2 regions of the Dehalogenimonas sp. THU2 genome follow, and region 2 is predicted to be linked to the other one. Evidence: riboswitches for the same ligand, from Rfam matches in the RefSeq annotation. Region 2 holds a riboswitch; the other holds the start of a gene.
The links. Region 2 has a riboswitch for thiamine pyrophosphate ahead of ABFB09_RS02980 (AIR synthase family protein). Riboswitches for the same ligand answer to the same signal wherever they lie in the genome.
Positions count from the first base shown of each region.

Region 1: linked by a shared signal. The riboswitch ahead of thiC (phosphomethylpyrimidine synthase ThiC) and the one ahead of ABFB09_RS02980 (AIR synthase family protein) in region 2 are both predicted to bind thiamine pyrophosphate.

Region 1 is NZ_JBDLLU010000005.1:25,246-33,664, forward strand. Features, by position in the region: gene ABFB09_RS03710 (R3H domain-containing nucleic acid-binding protein) at 1-1,150, opposite strand, end outside; gene rsmG (16S rRNA (guanine(527)-N(7))-methyltransferase RsmG) at 1,220-1,942, opposite strand; TPP riboswitch at 1,996-2,100, shown strand; gene thiC (phosphomethylpyrimidine synthase ThiC) at 2,129-3,427, shown strand; gene ABFB09_RS03725 (site-2 protease family protein) at 3,455-4,576, shown strand; gene ABFB09_RS03730 (GreA/GreB family elongation factor) at 4,731-5,543, shown strand; gene ABFB09_RS03735 (site-2 protease family protein) at 5,567-6,685, shown strand; gene ABFB09_RS03740 (DUF4870 domain-containing protein) at 6,775-7,107, shown strand; gene ABFB09_RS03745 (hypothetical protein) at 7,179-7,745, opposite strand; gene ABFB09_RS03750 (hypothetical protein) at 7,769-8,014, opposite strand; gene ABFB09_RS03755 (response regulator transcription factor) at 8,132-8,419, opposite strand, start outside.
Region 2 is NZ_JBDLLU010000004.1:52,690-61,108, reverse strand. Features, by position in the region: gene ABFB09_RS03040 (TfoX/Sxy family protein) at 1-170, shown strand, start outside; partial or broken gene ABFB09_RS03035 (glutaredoxin domain-containing protein) at 645-773, shown strand; gene ABFB09_RS03030 (PDZ domain-containing protein) at 747-1,121, shown strand; gene ABFB09_RS03025 (GNAT family N-acetyltransferase) at 1,154-1,699, shown strand; gene ABFB09_RS03020 (nitrous oxide-stimulated promoter family protein) at 1,740-2,078, opposite strand; gene ABFB09_RS03015 (hypothetical protein) at 2,087-2,488, opposite strand; gene ABFB09_RS03010 (cupredoxin domain-containing protein) at 2,664-3,077, shown strand; gene ABFB09_RS03005 (YtxH domain-containing protein) at 3,174-3,428, opposite strand; gene ABFB09_RS03000 (YtxH domain-containing protein) at 3,477-3,731, opposite strand; gene ABFB09_RS02995 (YtxH domain-containing protein) at 3,779-4,051, opposite strand; gene ABFB09_RS02990 (hypothetical protein) at 4,321-4,614, shown strand; gene ABFB09_RS02985 (hypothetical protein) at 4,669-5,862, shown strand; TPP riboswitch at 5,959-6,063, shown strand; gene ABFB09_RS02980 (AIR synthase family protein) at 6,169-7,230, shown strand; gene thiE (thiamine phosphate synthase) at 7,234-7,887, shown strand; gene ABFB09_RS02970 (NAD(P)/FAD-dependent oxidoreductase) at 8,154-8,419, shown strand, end outside.

The DNA of each region.
Region 1 (8,419 bases), on a different contig from region 2:
TGTTCAGCTTGATATGCATCTCTTCGGCGATCTCTTCGAGGCGGGTCCGATTGATGCCGAAGAGATACAGGCGCGGTGTCTCGACGGGTGCAGGGGCGGCGGGAATGTGTGTCTTTTTTAAGCGGCCTTCTCCTCGGGATTCTTCCGCCTCGACACGGGTGATTTTGACCTCACCGGCCTCATCCACGGAGCGGACCTCGGTCTCCGGCGGATGGCCGCGGAGAATGGCGTCCACGGCCTCAGCGGCGTTTGTATGGACGGCTACCCGGTCCCGTTCCTGAATCTCTACGATGATATCGAAGGTCGGGGGCGCCTTGCGTTCCAGGACGGTTTTCTGAGTGCCGCGGCGCCGCGCCTCTTCGTCGCCCAGGGTGACGGCCTGGATGCCGCCTATAAGGTCGGAAAGAGTCGGGTTCTGCATCAGGTTATCCAATGTATTGCCGTGAGCGGTGCCGACCAGTTGCACGCCGCGCTCGGCGATGGTACGCGCGGCCTGGGCCTCCAGTTCTGTGCCGATCTCGTCGATGACGATCACTTCCGGCATATGGTTTTCCACGGCTTCGATCATCACCGCGTGCTGAGCATCGGGCATCGCCACCTGCATGCGGCGGGCGCGGCCGATGGCGGGGTGGGGAATGTCGCCATCGCCGGCGATCTCGTTTGAAGTATCGACGATGACCACCCGTTTTTTCAGGTCATCCGCCAGCACCCGGGCCACCTCACGCAGCATGGTGGTCTTACCAACGCCGGGTCTTCCCAGGAGTAACACGCTGCTTCCAGTCTGGATCAAATCCTCGATGATCTTAATCGTGCCCAGCACCGCCCGCCCTATGCGCAGGGTGAGGCCGATGATCTTGCCTTTGCGGTTGCGGATAGCGGAGATGCGGTGAAGGGTGCGTTCGATGCCGGCCCGGTTGTCACCGCCGAATACGCTGATACGGGTGATCACATAATCAAGATCGGCTTCGGTGACCTCTTCAGGGCGTAATACGATCTCACGCTGCGGAAAACGGGCTTCCGGCACCCGTCCCAGGTCCATGATAACCTCAAGCAATTGGCTCAGATCGGGCTGCTCGTTGAGCGGACGCCGGATCTCCAAGGGCAGGATGTCGAGAAGGGTGCCCAGATCATCGGTGATCAAATTGGCCAAGTCACTGCCTCCGGAAAAATGTTTGATACCGGTATCATTCTACTATCCGGTTACTCGATGGGCAAACCGTTAGCGCAATGGTCTTTTAGAAGGTAATCCGTTGCGCCGCGGATAACTTTCAGGAGTAGGGGAGATTTTCTCGATCACGATCAGCCGGCGATCATCTGACAACCCGTCGATCTCGATGGCCCGCACGTCCCGAAGACATCCGCCGAGCAGGGCGATACCTTTACGGGCTGATTCGACTTCATCTTCTATCGAGCCCTTTTTCATGGCGATGAACCAGCCGCCGACACGGCAGAACGGTAAAGTAAGTTCACATAAAGTATCCAATGAGGCGACGGCGCGGGAAACGGCGATATCGTAGCTTTCCCGGTGTTCCGGCTGCCGTGCCGCTTCTTCAGCTCGCAAATTGACCACGGAGACACCGTCCAGCCCCAATATACCGGCCATATGACTCAAAAACACCGCCTTTTTCCCGATAGCTTCGAGAAGAGTCAATTCGATACCCGGGAAAGCGATCTTGAGCGGCAGGCCGGGAAAACCGGCGCCGCTGCCGACATCGATGACCCGGTGGTTGTCGAACCCGATGCCGGCGACGGCGAGTGACAACGAATCCAGGAAGTGGGTCACCTGTACCCCATCGTAATCGGTGACGGCGGTGAGGTTGAAGCGCGCATTCCAGTCAATCAATTCCCGGTAGTATGTTTCGAAAAGGTCGTATCGACTTTCGTCCAAAGACAGTCCGAGGCCGGTGGCGCCCCGGCGCAGTAATGGTAAATTTTCGAACATGCGACGATTATAGCATTTTGTTCCGCTACGGCGGGTTGTGTTATGCTTAGGTACCAGACCGCTAGGGGTGCGCACCCGCTGAGAGTCCCCGGAATCCGGGACAACCCTGGCACCTGAACTCGGTAATGCGAGCGTAGGAAAAGCGGAGGTGCCTGCCAGGGTCTGGAATAATGCCCTGGTTTTTTTATGACGACTCAAATGCAACGAGCCCGCGAGGGCATAATCACCCCCCAGATGATGGCGGTAGCCGCGGCGGAACACCTGCCGGTTGAAACCATTCGCGCCGGTCTTGCCGACGGGACGATCGTAATTCCGGCCAATATCAGCCACCTTCACCTGAACCCATGCGGTATAGGTAAAGGGCTGCGGACCAAGGTCAACGCCAACATCGGCACATCATCCGATTGTGTCGATATCGCGCTGGAACTCAGCAAATTGGCGGCGGCGCAGGACGCCGGCGCCGATGCGGTGATGGACCTGTCAACAGGTGGTGATCTGCCGGCTATCAGGCGGGCCATACTGGCAAAATGCACCGCCGCCCTGGGGACGGTGCCGATATATGAGGCCGGGGTGGTGGCGCGGGTAACCAGGGGTTCTATCATCGAACTGACCGCAGAAGACCTGTTCGATGTCATCGAACGGCATGCCCGCGAAGGCGTCGATTTTCTCACCGTGCATTGCGGCGTCACCCGGAGCACCATAGCCCGCTTGAAAGAACAGGGACGGGTGACGGATATCGTTTCCCGAGGCGGGGCGCTGCTGGCCGGCTGGATGGCCTACCATGATCAGGAAAACCCGCTGTATGAGCAGTATGACCGGTTGCTCGGTATCTGCGCCGAATACGACGTTACACTGAGCCTGGGCGACGGCTTGCGGCCCGGCTGTCTGGCCGACGCCACCGACCGGGCACAGGTCGAAGAGCTGCTCACCCTCGGCGAACTGGTGGACCGGGCGCGGCGGGCGGGCGTCCAGGTGATGGTTGAAGGACCGGGTCATGTGCCGCTCAACCGCATCCGGACCAATATGGAGTTGCAGAAATCGATTTGCAACGACGCGCCGTTTTACGTGCTGGGGCCGCTGGTGACCGATGTCGCCGCGGGCTATGACCATATCACTGCCGCTATCGGGGGAGCCCTGGCGGCTGTCCACGGGGCTGACTTCCTGTGCTACGTGACGCCCGCCGAACATCTCTCACTCCCGGATGTCGAGGACGTGAAAAACGGCGTCATCGCTTCCCGGATCGCCGGCCATGCCGCCGATATCGCCAAAGGCGTCAAAGGCGCCGCCGATTGGGACCGGAAGATGGCCGAAGCCCGGAAACGGCTGGATTGGGAAGCTCAGGCCGAGCTTTCGATCGATCCCGAACTCAGCCGACGGCGGCACGGCGCTCTTCGTTCAGCCGGCAGCGCCTGCGCCATGTGCGGTGAATTTTGCGCCATGGAGATGGCGGAAAAATACCTGGGGATCAAGACCGCCCGGTGTTAAAATCCGCAGGCACGGATGTAAGCCATATTGGATAGCGGTTTCAACCTGGGCCATATTTTCGGTATTCGATTCCGCGTCCATTACTCCTGGTTTTTCATTTTTCTCCTTATCACCGTATTTTTAGCCCAGCAGGTATTCCCGGTCGCCGTTCCCCGGGAGAACACCTCAACTTACTGGATCATGGGAGCGGTGACTTCGCTCCTGTTCTTCTTTTCAGTCCTGTTCCATGAAACATCACACAGCCTGGTTGGCCGAGCCAACGGCATACCGGTAAGCAGCATCACCCTGTTCTTGTTCGGCGGAGCGGCCCAGATGACCCGGGAGCCGGCCTCAGCCGGCGCGGAGATGAAAATGGCCCTGGCCGGGCCGATGTCCTCGCTGGGCCTGGCTGCCGCCTTTTGGATGATCTATTCCTTCTACCTGGGCATTGAGAACACCGTGGCGGCGATGGCATTGTGGCTGGCCCAGATCAATCTGATCGTGGCTGTTTTTAATCTGCTGCCGGGTTTTCCGCTGGACGGAGGCCGGGTATTCCGTGGCTTGTGGTGGCATTTCCGGCGCGACTACGAAGGGGCGACCAGGGTGGCCGTTTTTGCCGGCCGGATAACCGGCTTTCTTATCATCGGCGCCGGCCTGTATTTTATCGTTTATTATCGCGACTGGTTGGCCGGTGTCTGGCTGGCGGTGCTTGGCTGGTATTTGGAAAGTGCTGCCCGAACCAGCCTCAAGCAATTCGAACTGCAAATATGGCTTAAGGGGAAGAAGGTGTCGGAGGTGGTGAACAAGGAGTGCCCGGTGGTCGCGGAGAACACAACCGTCGCTCAATTGAGGCAAGAGCATCCCGGCCGGCGCTGTTTCTGGGTAGAAGCGGAAGGGACGATTTCCGGTGCGGTATTTTTACCCGGGAAGGGTGATGACCTTGAACTTAAGATAATCAGCGACCTGGCGCAGCCGATAGCGGGTGCCATTGAAGTTGGCCCCGACACCGACCTGCTGGTTCTGGTGCAGGAATTTAATGAAACGGGCAAGGATGTTGCCCTGGTAACCGGTTACGAAGAACGAGGGCTTGTATTCCTCGATGAACTGGTAGAACTGGTTAACCGGCAGAGAAATCAGGGGGTTGGAAATACCGGGACCGGAGGAAAATGAGTACCGTCTCTGCATTACTGTTTTGCCGATGGGGCATTTGAAGTTATATACTGGAAATAAGGTATTGATACAGGGGTACCTTAATCGTCGTCCAGATTAATGCGACGACATATCCGTTAAGCTGATTGCGCTGAATAATAGAAAGAAGGAATTAATGTCTCCCGAAAACACAAACAAACCCCTAACGCTCACGGAAGCTGCCGTGGCTTACCTGGCGTCCTTGTCTGCTGCCAAGCGCCAGGTTATGACGCCAGCGGTGATGAATTTTGTGCGCTGGTACGGCGGCAATCATACCTTGAATAATCTGTCCGCGCCCAAATTGGCGGATTACGCGGCCGCGCAACCGGCGGGAGAAGAAGCTGCTGCTAAATTGAAAGCCGTCAAGGAGATGCTCAGTTATTCAGTGAAGAACGGTTGGATCGAAGCAAGCCTGGGGGCACATGTCAAGCTTAAAAAATCCCCGTTGAGATCGGTGAGTGCCGCCCGAAAGCCGGCAAAGGTTGAACAACTGGTCTTGACCACCGCAAAAAAGGCCGAGATGGATAACGAACTGGCGGCTTTAAAAGAAAAGCGTTTTCACGTAGTTGAAGATATTAAGCGGGCTGCGGCGGACAAAGACCTGAAGGAGAATGCCCCCTACCATGCTGCCCGCGAGGAAAAGGCTAAATTGGACGGGAAGGTCGAGGAATTGGCATTGCTGCTCAAGCATGCCATCGTCAATGACGATGAAACCCGTGCCGGAGGCACAAAAGCAGAACTTGGACGAAAAATCACCATCAAGGATGTGGCCACCGGGTCAACGTCGACATATACGCTGGTGATACCGCGTGAAGTTAGTCCCAAAAGCGGGCGGATCTCGCCGGTCTCCCCGATTGGCAAAGCCGTATCGGGACGCGCCGTCGGAGACACCGTCGACGTAATTGCGCCGTCCTGTGTCGTACGTTACATCATCGAGTCAATCGAATAGCAAAATAGCCAAAGGAGTCTGATATGCGGTCATCATTCCGCTTGGGACGCATTCTTGGCATCGAGATCGGCATCCATGTTTCATGGTTGTTTATTTTTGCTTTTCTAACGTGGTCCCTGGCGGCCGGATATTTTCCGCTGGAAAACGTTCTGCCCGGTCGTGACAACTTAACCTACTGGCTTCTGGGCGCCGTATCCTCACTGAGCCTGTTTATCTCGGTACTGGCGCATGAACTGGGCCATTCGGTCGTCGCCAGGCGCAATGGTATTCCGGTGAAGAACATCACCCTGTTTATTTTCGGCGGGGCATCCAATATTACCAAGGAGGCGGAGACGCCTGGCGCGGAGTTCCGCATGGCTGTCACCGGGCCGATGGTCAGTTTCGCCTTGTCCGCCATATTTTTTACCGTATTCTTCGCAACTGGTAGAGAGGCAACTGCGCTTAACGCCGTGGTCGTTTACCTGGCTCAGATCAACCTCATTCTCGGTGTTTTCAATCTTCTGCCGGGATTCCCGCTGGATGGCGGCCGGGTTTTCAGGTCGATCCTTTGGAAGGTTCTGAAAGATGAACCCAAGGCTACCCGGATAGCGGCCGGCTCCGGCCAGGTGATCGCCTATATTTTCATCTTCGGCGGTATCGCTCTGGCTTTCATCGTCGGTATAGGGGGTTTGTGGCTGGCTCTTATCGGTTGGTTCCTTGCTTCGGCCGCTTCGGCCAGTTACCAGCAGTCGGTGTTGACGGAAGCGCTGAAAGGCGCCAAGGTGAAGGAGATCACGAACTCATCTATCCTTTCGGCAACGGATGACATCACCGTGGAGCAGGCCATGTCCACCATGCTGAGCCATAACCAGCGTGCTTTGCCCTTGATCACAGACGGACGGATGACCGGCTTGGTGACGTTGACCGACATCAAGAAAGTTCCCAAAGAATCATGGCCGCATGAACAGGTCAACCGGATCATGACCCCGGCCACCGAAGTGCAATCGGTTTCACCTGAAGATGATCTCACCGTTGTTTTGGAACTACTGCAGAGTGCCGGATACAATCAGCTGCCGGTAATGGAAAAAGGGAAGTTCCGAGGACTGGTGTCCCGGGCCGAACTCCTGCAATACATCCAATTGAAACATGACTTAGCCAAATAGTCATTACAGCTTTATCCCTTTGAGTTATTGACACGACTACTGGGCTGCTATACTCTTATTTCGATTAACATCCAAAAGGAGTCACCTCGGTGGAGAAAACCTCAACGGGTCTGCAGGAAAACGTCGCCGGACTGCTATGCTATCTTGGCGCCTGGGTCACGGGAATCATCTTTCTGATCCTGGAACCTAAAAACCGCTTCGTCCGATTCCACGCCGTCCAGTCGATAGTGGTTTTCGGGGTTTTATCCGTCGCCGGCACGATGCTGGGATTCATCCCCTTCACCGGTTGGATCATGAGCAGTTTTTTGGGTGTGTTGTCATTTATTCTTTGGATAGTGCTGATGGTAAAAGCGTATCAAGGGGAGTATTACAAGTTACCGGTGGCCGGTGATCTGGCGGAGCAACTTCTCGGAAAATTGTAGTCTCGATTCAGATAATAATGCCAAAGGCGGCGCATTAGCGCCGCCTTTTCAATGTAGCCCGAACGCCGGGATCATTTTCCGACGTAAACTATATGGTCCTTGTTGACGGCGACGAAATCCAGTTGGGCGATACCGCCTTCGAACGCCGGATTGAAATCCACATCGGTCAGCGGGATGAACTGATCGCTGCGATTCAGTGCGTCCTGTAATTCTTCCCACATCTCGCTGTGCATGTTGCCCGTAAGGCTTACCTGGGGCAGATTGATAACGGCCTGCAGCGGTTTTTTGCGCCGCATCGGGTAAACATTCGTCTGCGTTGTCGATGATACGATGTTCTGCTCACCCACGAATAAAATATTGTTCTTCCGGATATAGGCCGTATCCATATGGCGGGCGGCCTGCCCGGGGGCGAAGAAACTCACTTCGAATAATGGCACGAAGTCCGAGCAGGTCTGTAACTTGGAGGTATAAAAGCCCTTGTTCAAAGCATCCAGCAGCCGCTGCTGGTGCTGGCAAAGAGTTAATCCGGAAAAGATACCATTGGTGGTGAAAATAATCACATTGACCCGCCGAAATCGGGTTACATCAAAATTATCACCTGATACGGTGGAAGCGCCAACAGCGTCCAAGGCACTCATCCGGACCTCCTTAAACCAACTTGTTAGACAAAAATATCGGGAAACCCCGCCAGCTTGATGGTACCGATCACGATTACGAAACCACAGAGAATCATCCCGGTGATTGAAATACCTCTCTTCTTATGCTGGGCTAGGCTGGCGAGCCCCATGAAAAAACCTACCATGGCCAGGGGTACGGCGAACCAATGTAAAAAGCCCAAATATGGGAGGAAGGCAGCGAACATGCCGATCAGACTGATGATGCCGATCGTTAAACTGAAAATGGCCAAGTGGTTCTCCCCCGAAATCTTTTTATAACAGATAAACGTAGTGTTGTAAACAAAAATCTTTTTACGGTTAAATACCGAAAATCCCGCCGAAGGGAGATTATCTGTTTACCATCGATGCTAACCGGGTGTTAAGCCCGGCACCATCAACATGTACCCCACGCCATGTTTATTCATGATCAGTTTTGGATTGTCGATATCCTGTTCTATCTTTTGGCGCAATTGGCGGATATACACTCTTAGCGCCGCGACGCAGTCGGGATAAAAATCGTTCCAAAGGGCTTCGGCAAGTGTGGCGTAGGTGACTACTCCACCGGCGTGTTGCATCAGTTTACTCATGATGATCTCTTCGGTACGTGTCAACGGTATTTCTCTATTCTGAAAATGGAGAATGCCTGTGGCGGGCGA
Region 2 (8,419 bases):
CCGATGACTCGAATCGCGATGTTTATGTCAAATACGGCAGCCCACAATACAAGCCCATGCCCTATTTTCAGGTACCGGACGATGTTTTTGAAGACGCGAAAGAACTCCTCCGATGGGCAAAACAGTCCATCGATATCGCTCACGCCGCACCACCCAAGAAAAAGCGTTGACCGTTCATACAACCCGCGCCAATAAATAAATATTTTCAAAACCCGCCAAAATCCCATTGACAACCCATGAGTGACCGTGTGGTATCATGGGTGCTCCCTCTCAGAAACCAGGCTTCCCGATGCTGTATTGAATTGTTCCGCATCTTTTTGCGAGGGGAATCCCGGGAATGGACAGAAAAGGACCGATTTAGCCACCGTGTTTTTGAACCTGCTGACGTTGATCATTACTCCCTGAAGCCGCCTGCTTGACCGAAATAATTGTTTCCATTGTTTCCGGCTCCGAGAACAATTCAGCCATCCCGCATCCACCCAACGGATCGTTTCCCGAAAATATCATCGGTGAGGGGAACAATCTCGCCCGGCGCCGGAGCGGATTCGAATTTTGACTATAAGAAGAGCCGCGATATACTGGTAACTGAGGTGTCAACAATGAAAGTGACCGTATATACCACCCAGACCTGACCGCACTGCAATACAGTGAAAGGGTTCCTTTCACAACGGGGCATACCTTTCACCGAGGTCGATGTGTCACGGGACGCCGCCGCCGCCCAGGACCTTGCGCGACGCACCGGGCGCATGGCGGTACCGGTGACCGAGATCGACGGCAACCTGGTGGTCGGCTTCGACCAGCGCCAGCTTGAACATTATCTCTCCCAGGCAAAGGCTGCATCGGCACCCTCTTTCGGTGCTGCGGTCGCCGACGCCGAAAAATACACCGCCGCCCACGGTCTGAAGGTGATGCGCGGGGCTTATGTCGGCTCGATAAAACCGGGACTCCCCGCGGCCGTCGCCGGTCTCAAACCGGGTGACATCATAACCAAAATAGATGCTGCACCGGTAAACACCGCTGCTGACCTCGACCGGGCCCTCTCCGGACTGGAGAAGGGCGCACGGGTACGCATCACTTTCACACGGGATGGGCAACCGCGCCAGGCTGAGGGATTGCTCTAGCCATCGGCTGTCGGGCGAGGTAAAATACCCGGGTGGTCAAAGCTATTACCTTACAAACACCCCGGTTAACACTCAGGCGGTTGACCATCGATGACGCTCCGGCACTTTTTCGATACAGGTCATTGCCGGACGTATTCCGTTACCAGACATGGCGTCCAACCGATATCGCCGACTCAGTGAGGTTTCTAGAGGCCACCGCCGAAGCACCGGATACGCCCGATACCTGGTATCAGTTGGGCATTTTCATCGCGGACCAACCGGAGTTGGCCGGAGACATCGGCATCCACTTCCTGCAGTCCTATGAAGGGGAAATCGAGTTAGGATGCACGCTGTCCCCGGTATACCAGGGCTGCGGCTACGCCACTGAGGCCGTGGCGGCAGTCATCGGATATCTTTTCAAAGAGTTGGGTAAACGCCGCGTTATCTTCTCCATCGATCCCCGTAATACCCCTTCGCGAAAACTGGCCGAACGCTTGGGTTTGAAGCAAGTCGGATACATCGAAAAAAGTTATTTAATCGCCGGAGAATGGTGCGACGATATGATCTACGCACTGGATGTTACCGATTGGATGGCATAGCTTTGGATGGCATAGCTGCGGTCTTCCGGAACCTCATCGATTAGACCGATGCCAATGGTTTTTTCCGTCGCCGGTCGAACATATGCATCGCTGCCATGATCGGATGGTGTAACATCATCCTGGGTCCGGCGTAGCGCATCACATCCCGGATCTGTTTTCTCGATTCCGGTTTATAACAGTGAACCGGGCATAACGCACAAACAGTTTTTCCTTCGCTGAAAGGGCATTTGTCGAGGCGCTGCAAAGCGTACTCCGCCAAAGACTGGCAGGAACGACAAAGATCCGGCGCCTTATGGTGATCGCGGCAGTACATACCGATCATCACCCTGATAGTCCTGGCTTCGCGGCTCAGGCGCCGGCGACTATGAAAATCTGTCATCCAAGCAATCACCAGAGAAAGCGATACATATCAAATCCGAGAATGAGGGATGCTATCCAGGATACCATCGCCAACCGCATCACGCCGATCAATCGGCCATTTACCTTGATTTTACCGGATACCGCAAGGTTAATATAGATCCATAAACCCACTACAAGCAAACCAAGTATATGATGCACCCACATCTCCAGGCCAGGCCGCCCACCGATAGGCAGGAAGCCTGCCAGATCGATGAGTCGAGGTGCCATAAATACGGCAATAGTCAATATCTGCACAATGATCGCGAATCTCATGATCTTACAATGCTTATCAAGTTGGCGTTCCCTGGCTAGATAAGCTGCATATAAAATAACGCCGACCAACCCGATTTGAACTGCCAAATTGATGCTGACCAGCGTAGGTATGTCCATTCAGTATTCTCCTCTTCGCGCCCTGAGAAAGTTCCCGGCTCACCTTGACTTATTATACTTTATCGAGAGGTTGTGGGCGAGGTAATATTCCCATGTTCAATTAGGATCAACCGCATTTATAGCTTATAATGAAATGTGATATACGGAATATCATTGATAATTTACGGAGATTTTAATGAAGTTCAGAATGTGGCACCGGATAGTCCCCGCAGCACTTATCCTGGTTATGGTGCTTTCAAGCCCGATCACCGCCTGCAGCGGCAATTCCAACACGCCTTCACCCCCGCCGACAACAAACTCCGACGGCAGCATCACCTATTATTTGAAAGCCGACAAAATGAAATTCGATAATGACCGTATGACCGTGCCAGCCAGCACCAAGGTCACAATAGTCTTTACCAACGCAGAGGGAATACTCCATAATTTCGCGCTGTACACGGAACGTTTCGCGTCTGACCCCATTTTTCGGGGCCAACTGATCAGTAAAACAACCATCGAATACACCTTCACAACCCCGTCGGAACCCGGAACCTACTCTTTCAGGTGCGATCTTCATCCGGTCATGTACGGCGAATTCATCGTTAATTAGTTGATAATCTGCGGAAAATAGAATAACGGACAGCCAAATAGCTGTCCGTTATTCGTTAATTCAGTTCCTCACTCGGCTAAAAAGGTGATTTATTAATCAGCCAATTTTAGACATCACCTTGCGCCGGTATTTTTCGGTCCCTTCGGCGACGGTGCTGCCGATGTCTTCAGCTCGCTCCTTCACTGTTTCACTGAAATGCTCCGCCCGCTTTTTCATCTCGAGGGCCTGCTTTTCGATGTCCCGCCGCGTCTTACGCCCGGATTGCGGGGCATAAAGTAAACCCACTCCCATCCCAATAGCCGCCCCGGCCATGATACCTAATACCATACCGCCCATAGTCTCTTTTTTCATTGGATGGTTCCTCCTTTGCGATTTATTGTTTCCCGAAATTTCCAGAATTCACTTCATCTTCGCCAGCATCTCACGGCGATAGTTTTCTGTTCCTTCTCTGATGGCCTTACAAAACTCCGCGTCCCGCTCTTTAACGTTACTGATGAACTCATCGGCATGTTCTTTCAGGCCCAACGCCTGTTTTTGAATTTCCTTACGGGTCTTGCGTCCGGACTTCGGAGCATATAACAGGCCGAATCCCGCTCCTACGGCAACCCCGATCAACAGTCCGGCCGCGAGTCCGCCCGCCTTGTCGCTATCCATATTTCCTCCTTTGCCAACCCTTTTTCTTGTGACTTGAATCGAAAAGTTCAGGCCTGGTGCAATCTGCCGGCACCGTCGCCTTTCACCGCCACACGAATGCTTCTACCACATTCTCGAACGGTACAACCGACATCATCCATGCGTCCCATCAGTGTATCACCGATCCCTGCCACCTGGCTCAGGACCTCCTGCGCCTGCTTGTACAACCCGGCCCTTATTTCACTACCGGGCCTCGGCGCATAAAGCAAACCCAGCCCGATGCCAATCGCCGTACCTAAGAGCAGGCCCGTCAGTATATTACCTGAATAATCCCTTTCCATATATCACCATTTCCTCCTGTGATTTCCACCTCTATTAACGCCCGAGGTACTTGGAAGTTATACGAATCGAATCCTTCTCACATGACTATATTATCCCCGGGCTGGAATTTATGAAATCCGTATGAATACTCAATTCTGCAGAAATGACTACGTATTCATGGGCTGAGATCCGTTAATCAGGTACATTTGGGAAATAGGTACTCAATGCTTGATTAATTAGGTGACAATACGTATGGTGGCAAGCGACTCAAACGGTAATAATGTTAAGAGTGGCTTCGGAAAATATCGGGGTGAAAGAACGCTATGTCGGTAAAACCTACATACTCTTGGATGTCGTTCAGGACTTGGCGACAAATGCGGCCTTTACACTGTCACGTTCACCCGGGGTAGGATTGGTTGAGATATTGGAAGGATCACCCAATCTGGTATTCGCCGTTACCGCTGAAAACCGGCACCGCCTGGCAAGTTTAACCACCGCCGCGATTTCTGCGGTCGATGATATTACTGGCAGCGTGCGCCTGCTTCCAGTGAACACCGAGGTCGATGCGGCTATGTGCATCTAAATCCCTTGTACGTTTGTCACATCAGAAACCGAACTATTATGAAGGAGACTCGACATGGAGACATTACGTAAAGAAGAATTTTCAAACCTGTTGCAAACCCCTGAACGGCCGGCGGTATCCATCTATCTGCCCACTCATCGAACGGGCGATACGGGTGCCGATCCAATTCAACTCCGAAATTTGTTGGATGAAGCTGAAATACGCCTTATTGAAAGCGGCTTCCGCGCTCCACAAGCAAAAATCATCCTTGCCCCGGCGCGGGAACTTTTATCCGACGCATTGTTCTGGCAACATCAGGATGAAAGCCTGGCATTATTCTTTTCTCCAAAGTCATTCCGATATGTCAATCTGCCCATAACTGTGGCCGAGACCGTGAGAGTCGCCGATGAGTACTACGTTAAACCCCTTTTACCACTCATCACTAACGACGGAGACTATTACCTGTTGTCCTTAAGTATGAACCACGTCGCTCTATTCCGATGCCGCAGGGACAATTGCCGGGAACTCATACCGGTGGGTATGCCGAGGAGCCTTGATGAGGCGCTCAGGTTCGATGACCAGGAAAAGCAGCACCAGTTCCATTCGGCGACAGCGGGTCGGGGTACCGAAGGCCGGACCAGGGTTGATGCGCATCAGTATCACGCCGGAGGCAAGACCCCGGTCATAACCCACGGTCAGGGTGTAGCTAAGGATTACGATGAAGACCGATTGTTACGTTTCTGCCAACTGGTCGATCGGGGGCTTCAAGAAGTCCTGAAGGAAGAAAAGGCGCCTCTGGTGATAGCCAGCGTCGATTACCTTCAACCGATATTCAAGAAGGCCAGTTATTACTCCAATATATTGTCGCAAGGTATCGACGGGAATCCCGACAAGGTCAACGCAGACGTTCTGCAGCGACAAGCTTGGCAAATAGTGAAACCGCATTTTCTCCAAGGGCAGGAAAAAGCGTATGCCCAGTACGTCAATGCCACCGGCCCCGGGCCGTCGGCCAGCGACCCGGCGCAAATCATACCCGCGGCTTATGACGGCCGGATCGATACCCTGTTCGTTGCCCAGGGGATTGAGCGCTGGGGCATTTTCGATGTAGAGGAGCATCGCGTCAAACTGGAATCCGAACCCTCGAACGGAGCCGTCGATCTGGTCGAGTATGCGGTAAAGAAGACTCTGATCAACGGCGGAAACGTTTACGCCCTCAAAGAGGAAGAAATTCCGAGCCCGACGGGTCTAGCGGCGGTGTTCCGTTATTAACCGGGAGTGTTTCAAAGGTTTTTGGCATTATGGTTTCTCCGGCCGGACTTGGTTGTCATATCCCAATCGGCCTGTTATTATTAAACCACAATTGAATATCGTTACTGGGGGAGCTGAAAGGCTGAGAGTCCCGGAATTGCGGGACAACCCTTGGAACCTGGTCTCGGTAATGCGAGTGTAGGGAAGTAGCAGAACTTAGACCGGAAGCATCGTCTTCTGGTTTTCTTTTTTTCGAATCCTCCCCGCCTTCATAATCCCGACCCCGCTCCAACTCCCGGTAAATCGATGGCCAGAAGGAGCGCAAGCATGACATCGGAAATGCCTGAAATCGGTAAAATCTCACCGGAAATCTTCCGGGAGATCATCTTTCCCCGCCTCGGAGCCAAGAGCGATCAACTGATGGTCGGGCCGCAGCACGGGGTGGATGTCGGTATCGTGGAGATAGGCGGCAAGGCGGTATCGTTCACTACCGACCCTGTCTTCATCGTGCCGCAGTACGGCTGGGAGCGCGCCGCCTGGTTCGCTATCCACATCATCGCCTCGGACTCCGCCACCAGCGGCCTCAAGCCCAAATACCTGTCCATCGATCTCAACCTGCCGATGGAGATGACCAAGGACGAACTCACGGCGATGTGGGAAGTGATGCACCGCGAATGTGAAAAGATGGGCATCAACATCGTCACGGGTCATACCGCCCGTTATGAAGGCTGCAATTACCCGATGGTCGGCGGGGCGACGATGGTGGGCATCGGCGAACTTGACGAATATGTCACGCCACGCTTCGCCAAAGCCGGCGACAGCATTATCATCACCAAGGGCCCGGCTATCGAAGCCTGCGGCATCTTCGCTGCCATGTTCCCCGGCCTTATCGCCGAGAAGTACGGCGCGGAGTTCGCCGAAAAAGCCCAGGACTTGTTCTACCAGATGTCGGTGGTGGAAGATGCCATGACCGCCGTCTCGGTCGGTGTCCGGGAGGACGGCGTCAGCTCGATGCACGACGCTACCGAGTGCGGCATCTGGGGTGGGCTCTACGAGGTAGCCCAGGCGGCCGGCCTCGGGGCGCGCATCGACAAGCACAAGATCGTCGTGGCGGACGGCGTACCGGAGATCTGCCGCCTCTTCGAGATCGACCCCTATGCCTCCATCAGCGAGGGCAGCCTGATAATCACCTGCCGGCCGCACAAGGCGGAGGCGGTGGTGGCGGCGCTCGAGACCAAGGGCATCATCTCCTCCATCGTCGGGGAGCTGACCACGCCGGAGAGTGGTATGGTCCTCATCGAGGATTGCCGGGAAAAGCCGCTGGTTCATCCCATCGTCGATCCTTTCTGGAGGGCTTTCTACGATGCGGCGGCTAAAGCGCAGGCCTGAGCGATGACAACGCGTCGTGGTCTGCCGGATACCGATATCTACGCCGTCCTGAGCCGTGCCCATTCCTCAGGAAGGGGTAACGTCGAGACAGCCCGATTGTTGCTTGAAGCCGGCGTCAAGATCATCCAATACCGTGAGAAAGACTTCCCCCTCCGCCAAAGGCATGAAGAGTGCCTTGCTATCCGGAATCTCTGCCGCCGGTATGACGCCTGTTTCATCGTGAATGACGATGCCCAACTGGCACTGGCCGCTGGCGCCGACGGCCTCCATATCGGGCAGGAGGACCTCCCCCCGGAGGCGGCGCGCCAGCTCATCGGCGGGGAGATGATATTGGGTTATTCGGTGACGACGCCGGAAGAGATCGACCGGGCGGCGGCGCTCGAGGGCGTAGATTACCTGGGCGCAGGGCCGGTGTACCCTACCGGCACCAAGCCGGACGCCGCCGCGCCTGGGGGCCTGGAACTCCTCGATTATGCCCTTTCCCACAGCCGTCTGCCGGTGGTCGCCATCGGCGGCATCAAGCTGGAGCATGTGGCGGAACTCACTCGCCGCGGCGTCAGGTACATGGCGATGATATCAGCGCTGGTTGGCGTTGCCGATATCGGCGCAAGAGTGGCTGATATCCGCGCCGCCATCGCGGCGGCTTTGGCGGTATAATCCAAGCCGGAGGCGGCACAATCCCGACCCGGTGAAACTGGTAAATAATACCTATGAAGTCAGGAAAGTGGTGGCTGCCACCAGCCACGCTGTGTGGATGCTGGTTTCCACCAACATTCTCGCGGTTAAACTACGACCAGTTTTTTCAGCATCAAGGACGACATGACAAACGTCAGGGCCACCTGGGTGGATTGCCTGGAAGAGCTATTAAAGGCATTGGCGGAAAAATAGCATCGGGTATAAACTTACAATCAGGGGGACACAGAATGCCAAATGAATATGACCTGGTAGTCATCGGCTCGGGCAGCGCCGGCCGTTCTGCCGCCTTCCGATGCCGCGCCGCCGGATGGAGGGTGGCCGTCATCGACCAGCTCCCCTTCGGCGGTACCTGCGCCCTGAGGGGCTGCGACCCCAAAAAGGTGCTCATCGGCGCCGCCGACGCCCTTGACCAGGTCAAACGCTTTTCCGGCCTGGGGGTTAAGGCGGAGACGCTTGATATCAATTGGCCGGAATTGATGGCCTTCAAGCGGAC